DNA from 3 places in the Streptomyces sp. NPDC091972 genome. Region 2 is predicted to be linked to each of the others. Evidence: riboswitches for the same ligand, from Rfam matches in the RefSeq annotation. Region 2 holds a riboswitch; each other region holds the start of a gene.
What was found. A riboswitch is a leader RNA that binds a small molecule or an ion and turns the genes downstream of it on or off. The one in region 2 is predicted to bind cobalamin.

Region 1 (4,683 bases), on a different contig from region 2:
GGCGCCGGCTGTGCGGCCGTCCGGCTGCGGGACGGGCGCAGGCCGGGAACCGTGCCGGTCGACGCCCTGCTGGACCGGGTCCGCGCCCGCGACCGGGACCGCGGGACCGAACTCTGGGCGGCTGCGTAAGGTCGGTCCCGTACGCCAGTGACGAAAGGAACCCCGCCGTGACCGGTCAGCCCATCCCGGTGATCATCGACTGCGACACCGGCGTCGACGACGCCCTGGCCCTGCTGTTCGCCGTCCGGCATCCCGGCATCGACCTGCGGGCGGTCACCTGTGTCGCCGGGAACACCGACGTCGACGGCGTCGTCCGCAACACGCTGACCGTGCTGGAGCAGGCCGGTGCCGGGGACGTCCCGGTCGCCCGGGGAGCCGCGCGGCCGCTGCTCGAACCCGTGCGCACCGCGCAGCACGTGCACGGGCTCGACGGCATGGGCGACCTCGGCCTGCCCGCGCCGACCCGGGTCCCGGTGGACGTGGACGCGGTGACGCTGCTCCGGCGGGAGATCCTCGCCTCGCCCACCCCCGTCACGCTCGTGCCGACCGCCCCGCTCACCAACATCGCGCTGCTCCTGCGCACGCACCCCGAGGTGGTGCGCAACATCGAGCGGATCGTGTTCATGGGCGGCGCGGTGGCGACCGGGAACGCCACGCCGGTCGCGGAGTTCAACGTCTGGCACGACCCCGAGGCGGCCGCGGTCCTGCTCACCGCCGGAGTGCCGATCACGATGTACGGCCTGGACGTCTTCCAGCAGGTCCTGGTGCCGGCCGCCGACGTCCAGCGGCTGCGCGCGAGCGCGGAGCCGTCCCTGCGCATGGCCGGCGAACTCCTCGCCCACCGCGACCCCGCCACCTCCGGCGACCCCACGCCCACGGGCGGCCTCGGCGACGCGGGCGCGGTGTGCGCGGTCGTCGACCCGGAGGGCCTGACCACCGAACTGCTGCCGGTGGAGGTGAGCCTGGCCCCGGGACCGACCCGCGGCCAGACCGTCGTCGACCGCCGCCCGCGTCCCGGCGAGTCCGAGATCCACGAGGGCGAGCGCGAAGTCACCCTCGTCGACGTGGGGTTGGCCGTCGACGTGGAGCGGTACGTGAAGCTGTGGCTGACGGCGGTGGAGGGGGTCTAGCGGCCGGTCCGGCGCCTCAGGAGCCGCTGACACCCCAGCGCTGCTCCACCTTCGCGAGCCGCCAGTAGGCGATCGCCGCCGCCCACACCACCACGAACAGGCCGACGATGACGTAGCCGACGTTGTCGAGGTCGATGTCGGCGATCCAGGTGGTGAGGGCGTCGGTGAGATCGAGCTTGTCGTGCAGGACGCCGACGAGCTCGATCGTGCCGATGAAGAAGGCGACCGCGATGGACAGGCCGGTGATGGCGAGGTTGTAGAAGACCTTGCGGACGGGGTTCGAGAAGGCCCACTGGTAGGCGAAGTTCATGAACGTCCCGTCGAGGGTGTCGAACAGGCTCATCCCGGCGGCGAACAGGAGGGGGAGGCAGAGGATCGCGTACCAGGGCAGTCCGGCCGCCGCGCCCGACCCGGCCATCACCATCAGCGTGACCTCGGTGGCGGTGTCGAAGCCGAGCCCGAAGAGGAAGCCCAGCGGAAACATCTGCCCCGGCCGGGTGATGGACCTGGTGAGCCGGCCGAGGATCCGGTTCATGAAGCCCCTGGAGTCCAGGTGCTGCTCCAGCTCCTGCTCGTCGTACGACCCCGCCCGCATCGCCCGGAAGACCCTCAGGATGCCCATCAGGGCGACCAGGTTGAGGGCGGCGATGAGGTAGAGGAACGTGCCGGAGATCGTCGTACCGAGAAAGCCGAGGACCTGGTGGGTGCCGGACCCCTCGTTCATGACCTTGCCGGCGAGCTGGGTGCCGCCCGCGATGAGCCCGGCGAGCACCACGACGACGCTGGAGTGCCCGAGCGCGAACCAGAACCCCACCGACACCGGCCGCTTGCCGTCGGCCATCAGCTTGCGGGTGGTGTTGTCGATCGCGGCGATGTGGTCCGCGTCGAAGGCGTGCCGCATGCCGAGGGTGTAGGCGGTGATGCCGAGACCGATGCCGAAGGCCCTGTCGCCGACCTCGTAGTGCCCCGGCACCACGAGCAGGAACAGGATGCCGAAGGCGAGGACGTGCAGCCCGGCTATCGCGGCCATCAGGCCGGCCGTCCTGACGGTGTCCTCGCGCCGCCAGCGGAACTGGCCGGAGACCTCGGGCAGGGCAGGGTCGGTCATACGGTGGTCACTCCAGCACCTCGTGGATGAACGCGTCAGCTGCCGTGGCCGGTCTCCTGGCTTACGGGTCGTGCGTCTCCCTGCCCGCCTTCCCGGCCGATGGTGACGGCCAGTGGCTGTCCCGCGAGGGACGTGGGAGGGAGACTCCCCGATCACAGTGGCGAGGGCCGCACCGGCATGGACCTTTGAGGGGTCGTCACCGGCTTCCCGAGCACCACGGCCCGCCCACCGTAGGCGGGCTCGGGGGTTCCTGCATAGCTGCACGCCTGCGCAGGTATGGAAGATCACACAGGGCCGCCTGCGAGGATGTGCGCCATGCACCTCGTCCCGGCCGACCGAGCCGACCGCCGCACCATCGACGGACACCGGGTGTGCGACGCCATCGCCGCGATCGGCGACCCGGGACACGTCCGCACCTGGTCCGACCGCTTCGCCCTGCTCGCCGACCCCAACCGGCTGTCCCTGCTGCTCGCCCTGCACCGCACCGGCCCGCTGGCCGTCTCCGACCTCGCGATCGCGACCGGCATGAACGACCCGGCCGTGTCCCAGGCGCTGCGGCTGCTGCGGGCGGCCGGGGTGGTGGCGGGCGAGAAGGAGGGACGGGTCGTGCGGTACCGGGTGGTGGACGAGGCGGTGCGGGGGCTGTTGCAGCGGGTGTCCTGAGGACACCCCCCGTAACCCGTACGGACCGGACGGCTGGTGACGTCCCGGCACCCGGTGATCACCTGAAGCATGACCCCGCCCCGCGCCGCCCGCGCCGCCGCCTTCGCCGCCGCCCTCTCCGGGCTCCTGGCCGCCACCGCCTGTTCCGCGCTCTCCACGCCGCCGACCGCCCCGCGGCCCTCGATCACACCGCCCAGCAGCGCGCCGCCGCCGTCGCCGAAGGCGTCCGCCGGCCCGTCCTCGGCCCTCACCGAGGCGATGGCACAGGCCGCGCTCGTCACCGACGCGGACCTCGGCGAGCCCTGGACACCGACCCAGGGGGTGGCCACCTGGCACGACGAGGTGCTGAAGTCGAAGGCCGACCGGCGCGGATGCCAGCGGCTGCTGGACGCCCTGTACGCGGACGAGTTGTTCGGCGCCGACGCCGGGCCCCGCGCGGTCGTCGGGATGGACGACGAGTGGAACGCGGCCCAGATGCGCTACCAGGTGCTCGCACGCCCGCCGGCGGAGATCGACAGGACCCTGGCCTGGCTCAGGAGCCTCCCGCGCACGTGCTCGCAGTTCGCGGCCACCACGACCACGGGAGCGGTCCTCGGGGTGCAGGTCGCCGAGCTGTCCCTGCCCGCGGCGGGGGACGCCCGGCAGGGCCTGCGGGTGCTGCTGACCGGGGAGTCGCCGGACGGCGAGCCGACGACGCTCACCCTGGACGTCGCCGCGCTCCGCGTGGGGCAGGACGCGATCAGTGTGACCAACGGCGGCTTCGGCGAGGTGCAGACGGACGCCACGCAGGCGGCCGTCCGACTGGGCGCCGAACGGCTGGCGGAGGTGCGCAGACAGGGGCGGGTGCAGGTGTGAGCGGTCGGGGGGCTTGTCAGTCCGGGTCGAACCGCTTGCGGTGGCGGACCACGTCGTGCGCCACCTCGAGCGCGCTGCGGCCCTCGGCGAAGGCGTGCGCGCGCAGCCGGGCCAGCGCCTCGTCCGAGCCGACACCGAGCTGCACCATGATCATGCCGACGGCCTGGTAGACCTCGTCGTGCGCGGTGGCCAGGCCGCTCAGCCAGGGGGCGTCGCCCCCGGGGCCGTTCTCCTCCCCCCGGGGCAGGGCCATCAGGGCCACCGTCATGACTCGGGCCACCAGTTCGGCGACGCGCAGCTCGCGCCGGGTGAGTTCCCCGGGGGCCTCGCGGTAGAGGTCGAGGGTGCCCACGCACAGGGTGTCGTTGCCGAGCGGCATCGAGTACACCGCCCGTATCCCGGCGGCGGTGGCCTGCTGGGCGAAGACCGGCCAGCGGACCAGGTCCGGGTCGCAGGTCAGATCGGTGGCGAACACGGCCGCGCCGGCCGCCGCGGCGGCCGTACAGGGCCCGTCCCCCAACGTGGCCTGGAGATCCGACAGCCGGGCGGCGCGGTCGCCGCTGGAGCCGAGCTGGACCGGCACGCCGTTGCTGCGCAGCGACACGCTCGCCCCGGCCACCGGCAGCAGTTCGACGGCGGCCGTGCACAGCCGGCCCGGGATCTCGGCGGGCTCGGCGCCCCGCACCCCGGCCGCGATCACGTCGGCGATCCGCCCCCGGTCCCGCCCCGGCCCGGCTGCGAAGTCGTGGCCGGCCTCAAGCTCAGCCCCCTCGCCCCGGCCCCGATCCCGGCCCGCCCGGCGCCGGTGCTCCGGTCGGCGCGGTCCGTGTCCCGGCGGCGCGAGCGGGCCGGTGCCGTCGGCCGGGGTGGCGAAGGTGCCCGCCTCGCCCGCCGACCCGGGGAACGGCCCGGGCTCGTCCTCGTGGG
Region 2 (4,683 bases):
CTGACCTCGCGGTCGGCCGGGAGGATGGACAGGACCCCCTCCGGCAGTCCGGCCTCCCTGGTGATCTCGGCCAGGATGTAGGCGTCCAGCGGTGACTCGGGCGACGGCTTGAGCACCACCGTGCAGCCGGTGAGCAGCGCGGGCGCGAGCTTGGCGGCGGCCACGAACTGCGGGACGTTCCACGGCACCACTGCCGCCACCACCCCGACCGGCTCGCGGCGCACGAGGATGCGGCCGAGGACTCCGTCGCGCCGCTCCTCGTAGGTGAAGTTCCGGGCGACCGTGATCGCCGAGTCCCAGACCATCATCGCGCCGAGGGCCTGCGCGAGGACGCTCCAGGAGTACGGCGAGCCGTTCTCGGAGGAGATCACGCGGGCGATCTCCTCGTGCCGTACCGCGATGGCGTCCTTGATCCTGGTGACGACCTCGATGCGCTCGTCGAGCGTCATCTGCGGCCAGGGGCCCTCGTCGAAGGCGGTGCGGGCGGCGGCGACGGCCGCGTCCACGTCCGCCCGGGAGGCGTGCGGCACCCGTCCGATGACCTCCTGGGTGTGCGGGGAGATGACCTCGATGACGTCCTCGCCCAGGGGGTCGGTCAACTCCCCGCCGATGAACAGCTGTCCGTGTTCCACGAGCTCGGTCATGGCGAACGCCTCCCAGGGGCGGCTTGCTGACGAACCATCAGATACGGAACTGATACCAGTTCCCCTCCGAGGAGTCCACGGGCCGTGCGCCGCACGCATTGGTGACCTCGGGCTACCGTCGAAACCCGTTCTAGTTATAGTGGCCGGAACGCGGTGATTGGGGAACTCATGGCGCAGGTGCACGACCATGGCGGCGGCGTACGGTCCGTGCGGGTGCCCATCCCCGACAACCCCCTCGGCCACACCCTCGTCTACGTCGTCGACACCGACCGGGGTCCGGTGCTGGTGGACACCGGCTGGGACGACCCGGCCTCCTGGGACACCCTCGCCGAGGGGCTGACGGCGTGCGGGACCGGCGCCGGCGAGATCCACGGCGTCGTCGTCACCCACCACCACCCCGACCACCACGGCCTCTCCGGGCAGGTGCGCGAGGTCTCCGGCGCCTGGATCGCGATGCACGCGGCGGACTCCGCGATCGTGCGGCGCACCCGGGAGACCCGGGCCGAGCGCTGGTTCACCTACATGACGGCCAAGCTGGTGGCCGCGGGCGCCCCCGAAGAGCACGTGGCCCCCCTGCGCACCACCCGCCGTCGCCAACTCCCGGGCTTCTCCCCCGCGTTGCCGGACCGCGAGATCGTCCCCGGTGAACTGCTCGACCTGCCCGGCCGCAGGCTCCGGGCGATCTGGACGCCCGGACACACCCCGGGTCATGTGTGCCTGCACCTGGAGGAGGAGCACCCGGCCCGGCTCCCCGGCCGCGGGCGGCTGTTCTCCGGCGACCACCTGCTGCCCGAGATCACCCCGCACATCGGCCTGTACGAGGACCCCGACGACGCCACCGTGACCGACCCCCTCGGCGACTACCTCGACTCCCTGGAGCGGATCGGCCGCCTCGCCCCCGCCGAGGTCCTCCCCGCCCACCAGCACGTCTTCACCGACGCGAGCGCACGGGTCCGGGAACTGCTCGCCCACCACGAGGAACGCCTCACCGGCCTGCGCTCCCTGCTCGCCGAACCCCTCACCCCCTGGCAGCTCGCCGAGCGCATGGAGTGGAACCGGCCCTGGGAGCAGATCCCTCACGGGTCGAGGAACATCGCGGTCTCGGAGGCCGAGGCGCATCTGCGGCGGCTGGTGAAGCTGGGGCGGGCGGAGGCGGTGCCGGGGAGTGATCCGGTGACGTACGTGGCGGCCTGAGGCAGGCAGGCCGGGACCCCCTGCCGCACGCCCAGGCGGCTCCCGGGCGCTTCGCTACGGGCGAGTACAGTGGCCGGGTCGTCATCACACCCGTACGGGGGAAAGCCGGTGCAATTCCGGCGCTGACCCGCAACCGTGAACCGCCTCCCGGCGGTGAGCCGGACTGCCCCGCACGGTTCGTGACCGGCTCACGCGCATCGGCGACCGGCCGGTGCGGGCACCGTCGAGGTATACGGAGCCGAGCCGCCCGGGGGTCCTCCCGTGCTGCCCGGCTCTCCGCAGGGAGAAGGGCATCCGCCGATCATGAACGTCCGCCGCAGCGCCGCCGTCCTGGCCGCCACCGTCGTGATCGGCACGGCCGCACCCGCCGTCGCCGCCTCACCATCCCCTTCACCGTCCCTGCCCGCCGGGCTGTACGGCAGCGGCGACCCCACCTACGACGGGGTCTGGCGGCAGTCGTTCGCACTCATCGCCCTGCACCGGGCGCACGCGGAGCCCGCGGCCGCGGCCGTCGCCTGGCTGGCCGGGCAGCAGTGCGAGAACGGTGCGTTCCCGGCCTACCGGGCGAACCCGGCCAAGGCCTGCGACGCCAAGCTGACGGTCGACACCAACAGCACGGCCGCGGCCGCCCAGGCCCTGTCCGCGGTCGGCGGGCACGGCACCGCGGTCACGAAGGCGGTGAACTGGCTGAAGTCCGTCCAGAACAAGGACGGCGGCTGGGGCTTCGCCCCCGGCGGGGCCAGCGACGCCAACTCGACGTCCGTGGTCATCGGCGCGCTCGCCACCCAGGACGTCCCCGTCTCCGAGGTCCGCGCCGGCGCGAAGTCGCCCTACGACGCCCTGCTGAAGCTGTCCCTGCCGTGTGCCGACGGAGGCGCGTTCGCCTACCAGCCGGACAAGAAGGGCGAGCTCCGTGCCAACGCGGACGCGACGGCGGCGGCTGTCGTCGCCGCGCACGGAACCGGGCCGCTGACGGCGAAGGCCGGCACCCCGAGCGGGAGCGCCTGCGCCGACGCGCCGGACCTCACCCCCGCGAGGGCCGCGGCCAACGGAGCGTCCTTCCTCGCCGAGGCGGTCGCGAAGGACGGCCATCTGAAGTCCGCCCTCCCCGGTGCCGAGGACCAGCCCGACTACGGCAACACGGCGGACGCGGTCGTCGCACTCGCCGTACAGGGCGGTCCCGAGGCCGCACGGGGGCCCCTGACCTGGCTGGAGCGGAACTCCGCGAAGTGGGCCCGGCAGAACGGCCCGGCGGCCTACGCCCAGCTGATCCTCGCCGCCGAGACGGCCGGCGCCGACCCGAGCGACTTCGGCGGCACCGACCTGGTGAAGCAGCTGACCGCGACGGGACCGGCGCCGGAAACCGCGTCCCAGGACGAGGACGACTCCGGCCCCTCCGTGTGGTGGACGGTCGGCGCGGGGCTCGCCGCCGGCGCGGGCATCGGCTTCCTGCTCAGCAGCCGCAACAAGAGGAAGCAGCCGTGACCCGCCGGGCCGTCCTCCTCGCCCTCCTGACCGGCCTCCTCCTCGCCGGCGCGAACCCGGCCCACGCCACCGGCTACCGCTACTGGTCCTTCTGGGACCGCACCGGGACGGCCTGGGCCTACGCCACCCAGGGCCCCTCGACCGCGGTGCCCTCCGACGGAGACGTCCAGGGCTTCCGCTTCGCCGTGAGCGAGGACTCCGCGGACGCGGCGAAGCCGCGCGGGCCGGCGTCGTTCGCGCGGATCTGCGCGGACACGCCCGCGCGGGACGGCCGTAAGCGCGTGGCCCTGGTCCTCGACTTCGGAACGGCCGCGGACGCCCCGTCCGGCGAGACACCCCCGGCGGGCCGCACCGCGTGCGCGTCGGTGCCCCGGGACGCGACCACGGCAGAGGCTCTGGCATCGGTCGCCGAACCCCTCCGGTACAACGCGAACGCCCTGTTGTGCGCGGTCTCGGGGTATCCGAGGACGGGATGCGGGGAGCCGGTCGCGGAGAAGGGGACCGGTGCGAGGAGGAGCGCGTCGGACTCCGGCCCGTCCGTTGGCCTGTTCGCCGGGGTGGGAGCGGTCGCGGTCCTGGGAGCGGCTGCGGTGTGGCAGGCGAGGCGGCGCAGGAATGCCCCGTAGCGCACCCGTCCCGTCCGCGCCCCTGCACCCCGGCGCGTGGTGGCTCTGGTCCCTCTCCCTCGGGATCGCGGCCACCCGCACCACCAACCCGCTCCTGCTCGCCCTCCTCCTCGTCGTCTCCGCCTACGTGGTGGCGACCTGCCGCCGCGCGACCCCCTGGTCCCACTCGTACGCCGCGTTCCTGAAGCTCGGCCTCGCCGTCCTCCTCGTCCGGCTCCTCTTCACGATCGTGCTCGGCTCCCCGGTCCCGGGCAGCCACGTGCTCGTCACCCTCCCCGAACTCCCCCTGCCCGACTGGGCGCAGGGCATCCGCCTGGGCGGCCGGGTCACCACGGAGTCCCTGGTCTTCGCCCTCTACGACGGCCTCAGGCTGGCCACCCTCCTGGTCTGCGTGGGCGCGGCGAACGCCCTCGCCAACCCGCACCGGCTCCTCAAGTCCCTCCCCGGCGCCCTCTACGAACTCGGCGTGGCCGTGGTCGTGGCCCTGACCTTCGCCCCGCACCTCGTCGCCGACGTCCAGCGCCTGCGCGCCGCCCGCCGACTCCGCGGCCGCCCGGACACCGGCCTGCGCGGTCTCCTCCAGGTCGGACTCCCGGTCCTGGAGGGCGCGTTGGAGCGCTCGGTCGCCCTCGCCGCGGCGATGGACGCCCGCGGCTACGGCCGCACGGCCGAGGTCCCGCCCGCAGTGCGCCGTACGACCACCGCGCTCACCCTCGGCGGTCTGCTCGGGGTGT
Region 3 (4,683 bases), 610 kb from region 2:
GGCCCGTGACCGCAGGAACGCCCTGGCCCTTGCCCTGGTCCTGCTCGCCGTCGGAGGCGTGGCGCTCGCCGGGTCGCCCGCCCCGGCGGCGGACCTGCCCAGGGGGCACGACGTCTCCTCGCACCAGAAGAACGTCGACTGGCGGAAGGCCAGAGCCAAGGGCGCCCGGTTCGTGTACGTCAAGGCGACCGAGTCGACCGACTACCGCAACCCGCGCTTCGGACAGCAGTACAACGGGGCGCGCGAGGCGGGCATCATCCGCGGGGCGTACCACTTCGCGCTGCCGGACAGGTCGTCGGGCAGGGCGCAGGCCGCGTACTTCGTGCGCAACGGCGGCGCCTGGTCGGCGGACGGCTGGACGCTGCCGCCCGCGCTGGACGTCGAGTACAACCCGTACGACAGGAAGCACAAGTGCTACGGCCTGAGCAGGGCGAGGATGGTCGGCTGGATCCGGTCGTTCAGCGAGGAGGTCGAGCGGCTCACCGGTCGCCGGCCGGTGATCTACACGACCGCCCACTGGTGGAACGCCTGCACGGGCGGCAGCGGCGCCTTCGCCGGGGATCACGCGTTGTGGATGGCACGCTACGGGTCGGACCCGGGCGCGCTGCCCGGCGGGTGGTCCTACTGGACCATCTGGCAGTACGACAACAGCGGCAGCCTGCCGGGTGACCAGAATCTCTTCAACGGGTCGGCGCGGCAGCTGAAGAGGTTCGCCGCCGGGGCCTAGCCATGGGGCGCCTGGGGCGCACGGGGGCCGCGGGGTTCGGCAAAGCCATAGCCGAAGATTCCGGTCACCATGCGGCCCGCCTCAGTTCACCTTCCGTTCATCCAGGTTACTTACCTTCAACATGCCAATGACCTCGAACGATTGCCTGGGTAAATGGAAAACTTCTCGCTGATCCTCGCGATTGTGGTCGTCACCGCACTCGCGTTCGATTTCACGAACGGTTTTCACGACACCGCCAACGCGATGGCCACCACCATCTCGACCGGTGCGCTCAAGCCCAAGGTCGCGGTGGCCATGTCCGCCGTGCTGAACCTTGTGGGCGCCTTCCTCTCGGTGGAGGTCGCCAACACGATCTCCAAGGGTCTCGTCGACGAGACCGGCATCCGTCCCGAGGTCATCTTCGCCGCCCTGGTCGGCGCGATCCTCTGGAACCTGCTGACCTGGCTGGTGGGACTGCCCTCCAGCTCCTCGCACGCCCTCATGGGCGGTCTGATCGGCGCCACCATCGCCTCGGCCGGCTTCGGCGCGGTGCACGGCGACGCGCTCGTCACCAAGGTCCTGATCCCGGCGGTCGCCGCGCCGATCGTCGCGGGCGTCGCCGCCATGCTGGCCACCCGGCTCTCCTACTCGCTGGGCAAGAAGGCCGACGGCAAGGCCGCCGCGAAGGGCTACCGCACCGGCCAGATCGCCTCGGCCGGCCTGGTCTCGCTCGCCCACGGCACCAACGACGCGCAGAAGACGATGGGCATCATCACCCTCGCCCTGGTCGCCGGCGGCGCCGTCGCCCCCGACTCCGACCCGCCCACCTGGGTCATCCTCTCCGCGGGTCTGGCCATCGCGCTCGGCACCTACCTCGGCGGCTGGCGCATCATCCGCACCATGGGCAAGGGCCTGACCGACCTCCAGCCGCAGCAGGGCTTCGCCGCCCAGACCAGCGCGGCCACCGTCATCCTGGCCTCCTCCCACCTCGGCTTCTCCCTCTCCACCACGCACTCCGTCTCCGGTTCGGTGATGGGCGCGGGCCTCGGCCGCAAGGGCGGGGTCGTGCGGTGGTCCACGGCCACCCGGATGTTCGTGGCCTGGGGGCTGACGCTGCCGGCGGCGGCCCTGGTGGGTGCCCTGGCCGAGTCGGTCACCGACCTCGGTGACTGGGGCACGGCGATCGTGGCGGTCTTCCTCGTCGCCTCCAGCGCGGCGATCTGGAAGATCTCGCGGCGCGAGGTCGTGGACGCGTCGAACGTCAACGAGACCGACGAGCCGGCCGGCGTGGTGACCACGGCGATCGCCGCCGTGATCCCGCCGCCCGCGGGCCCCGTGGCCGAGGAACTCACCGCCACGATCCCGGCCCCGCCCGCCACGACGGAACCGGCAGCCCCGCCGGCCGCCGTCTGAGCCCGCAGTACTAAGGAAGCCTCACCATGCAGATCGACTGGGAAGCACTCGGCTCCGTCTTCGGCGTCAGCCTCGTCGTCACCGTGGGCCTCGTGGCCCTGTTCACCCTCGGCATCATGGGCCTCTCCCGCCAGGAGCGGGCCACGGCCCAGGGCGGCTCGGCGATCCTCGCGGTCACCGGCGCCTACGCCTGCTTCGCGGCGTGCGCGGCTGCGGTGGCCTACGGGATCCATCTGATCGTGGCCTGACGGCACTCCCGTCACTCGACGGCCGGGCGGGCACGGAACCTCGGTTTCCGTGCCCGCCCGGCCGTCTTCCGTGACCGGCGGTGTGGGGTTCTGCACACTCCCCCGCCGCAGGTCAACAGCAAGTTGACGGGTCTTGAAGGCCCGTGGTGGACTGCCGGAGCCATATACGGCGGCAGGAGAGGAAGCCGGTGCGAATCCGGCGCGGTCCCGCCACTGTCACCGGGGTAGACACCCCCGGGAGCCAGGAACTCTCGCCGCCGGACTCGTCGAACCAGGGCGTGGACACCCTGAGTGAGGACATGACGCGATGCTCGCCTGCCGATCGACCAGCAGTACCAGGCACCTGAACGACCCCGCGATCGGCTGACCCGATGCGAGCCGATCGCGTTTTCGCGTACGGCGCCGCCGCCGGCCTGATCGGTGACCTCCTGCTCGGCGATCCCCGTCGCGGGCACCCGGTCGCCGCGTTCGGGCGGGCCGCCGGGGCCGTGGAGCGGGTGCTGTGGCGGGACCACCGGGGGTGGGGCGCACTGCACACCGCCGTGTGCGTGGGAGGCGCGGTGGCGCTCGGCGCCGCCGCGGAGCATGCCGTACGTCCCTCCCGTGCCGCCTCCGTCGCCCTCACCGGCGCCGCCACCTGGGCCGTCGTGGGCGGGACTTCGCTGGTGCGGGAGGCCCGGGGCATCGGGCGCGCGCTGGAGGCCGGGGACGTCGAGGCGGCCCGGGACCGGCTGCCCCATCTGTGCGGGCGCGACCCGCAGGCCCTGGACGCCGACGGGATCGCCCGCGCGGTCGTGGAGTCCGTCGCCGAGAACACCTCCGACGCCGTCGTGGGCGCCCTGGTGTGGGGAGCCGTCGGCGGGGTGCCGGGGCTGCTCGGGTTCCGGGCCGTGAACACGCTGGACGCCATGGTGGGGCACAAGTCGTCCCGGTACCGGCGTTTCGGGTGGGCCTCCGCCCGGCTCGACGACCTCGCCGGATGGCCGGGGGCGCGGCTGACCGCCGTACTCGCCGCTCTCGCCGGGGACGATCCCCGGGGTGCCGTCGCGGCCTGGCGCAAGGACGCGCACCGGCATCCGAGTCCCAACGCCGGGCCCGTGGAAGCCTCGTTCGCGGGGGCGCTGGGCGTCCGGCTCGGGGGGACATTGTCGTACGCGGGGCGGGTCGAGCACCGGCCGGTGCTGCACGGGGAGGGGCGGGCCGTCGCCCCGTACGACATCGAGCGCGCGGCGCGGCTGTCGCGGCGCGTCGGGCTGCTCGCGCTCGGCGTCGGTGTCGCCGCGCGGGCCTTCGTGAAGGGGCGCAGCGCATGACGGGCGGAGGACTTCTCGTCGCCGGTACCACCTCCGACGCCGGCAAGAGTGTCGTCACGGCCGGGATCTGCCGGTGGCTGGTGCGGCAGGGGGTGAAGGTCGCGCCGTTCAAGGCGCAGAACATGTCCCTCAACTCGTTCGTGACGCGGGAGGGCGCCGAGATCGGGCGGGCCCAGGCCATGCAGGCGCAGGCCTGCCGGATCGAGCCGACCGCGCTGATGAACCCCGTGCTGCTCAAGCCCGGTGGCGAGCAGAGCAGTCAGGTCGTGCTGCTCGGGAAGCCGGTCGGCGAGCTGAGCGCCCGCGGGTACCACGGGGGGCGGCAGCAGAAGCTCCTGGGAACCGTGCTCGACTGTCTCGCCGAGCTGCGGGGCACGTATGACGCGGTGATCTGTGAGGGGGCCGGGAGTCCGGCCGAGATCAACCTCCGGCGGACCGACATCGTCAACATGGGGATCGCCCGCAATGCCCGCATTCCGGTGCTTGTCGTCGGGGACATCGACCGCGGTGGGGTCTTCGCCTCCTTCTTCGGGACCGTCGCGCTGCTCAGTCCCGAGGATCAGGCACTCGTCGCCGGGTTCCTGGTGAACAAGTTCCGGGGGGACGTCTCGCTGCTGGAGCCGGGACTGGACATGCTCCACGGGCTGACCGGGCGGCACACCTACGGCGTGCTGCCCTTCCGGCACGGTCTCGGCATCGACGAGGAGGACGGACTGCGCGTCTCGCTGCGCGGGTCGGTCCGGGAGTCCGCGGTGAGCCCTCCGGTGGGCGAGGACGTGCTGCGGGTAGCCGTCTGCGCCATCCCGCTCATGTCCAACTTCACCGACGTCGACGCCCTGGCCGCCGAACCGGGTGTCGTGGTGCGGTTCGTCGACCGGCCCGAGGAACTGGCCGACGCCGACCTCGTCGTCATCCCGGGGACCCGCGGGACCGTCCGCGCGCTGGAGTGGCTGCACGAGCGGGGGCTCGCCGACGCGCTGCGGCGCCGGGTCGCCGAACAGCG

Region 1: linked by a shared signal. The riboswitch ahead of ACIQJT_RS17260 (HoxN/HupN/NixA family nickel/cobalt transporter) and the one ahead of ACIQJT_RS15650 (prenyltransferase/squalene oxidase repeat-containing protein) in region 2 are both predicted to bind cobalamin.
Region 3: linked by a shared signal. The riboswitch ahead of ACIQJT_RS12820 (cobalamin biosynthesis protein) and the one ahead of ACIQJT_RS15650 (prenyltransferase/squalene oxidase repeat-containing protein) in region 2 are both predicted to bind cobalamin.

The regions. Positions count from the first base shown of each region.
Region 1 covers NZ_JBIVSV010000005.1:335,057-339,739, reverse strand. The annotation lists gene thrS (threonine--tRNA ligase) at 1-129, shown strand, start outside; gene ACIQJT_RS17265 (nucleoside hydrolase) at 168-1,130, shown strand; gene ACIQJT_RS17260 (HoxN/HupN/NixA family nickel/cobalt transporter) at 1,147-2,238, opposite strand; cobalamin riboswitch at 2,267-2,472, opposite strand; gene ACIQJT_RS17255 (metalloregulator ArsR/SmtB family transcription factor) at 2,554-2,901, shown strand; gene ACIQJT_RS17250 (hypothetical protein) at 2,971-3,756, shown strand; gene ACIQJT_RS17245 (GAF and ANTAR domain-containing protein) at 3,773-4,683, opposite strand, start outside.
Region 2 covers NZ_JBIVSV010000004.1:670,819-675,501, forward strand. The annotation lists gene ACIQJT_RS15640 (aldehyde dehydrogenase) at 1-644, opposite strand, end outside; gene ACIQJT_RS15645 (MBL fold metallo-hydrolase) at 813-1,838, shown strand; cobalamin riboswitch at 1,897-2,024, shown strand; gene ACIQJT_RS15650 (prenyltransferase/squalene oxidase repeat-containing protein) at 2,142-3,323, shown strand; gene ACIQJT_RS15655 (SCO2322 family protein) at 3,320-3,949, shown strand; gene ACIQJT_RS15660 (energy-coupling factor transporter transmembrane component T) at 3,939-4,683, shown strand, end outside.
Region 3 covers NZ_JBIVSV010000004.1:60,021-64,703, forward strand. The annotation lists gene ACIQJT_RS12805 (lysozyme) at 1-727, shown strand, start outside; gene ACIQJT_RS12810 (anion permease) at 881-2,119, shown strand; gene ACIQJT_RS12815 (hypothetical protein) at 2,146-2,367, shown strand; cobalamin riboswitch at 2,498-2,641, shown strand; gene ACIQJT_RS12820 (cobalamin biosynthesis protein) at 2,739-3,680, shown strand; gene ACIQJT_RS12825 (cobyric acid synthase) at 3,677-4,683, shown strand, end outside.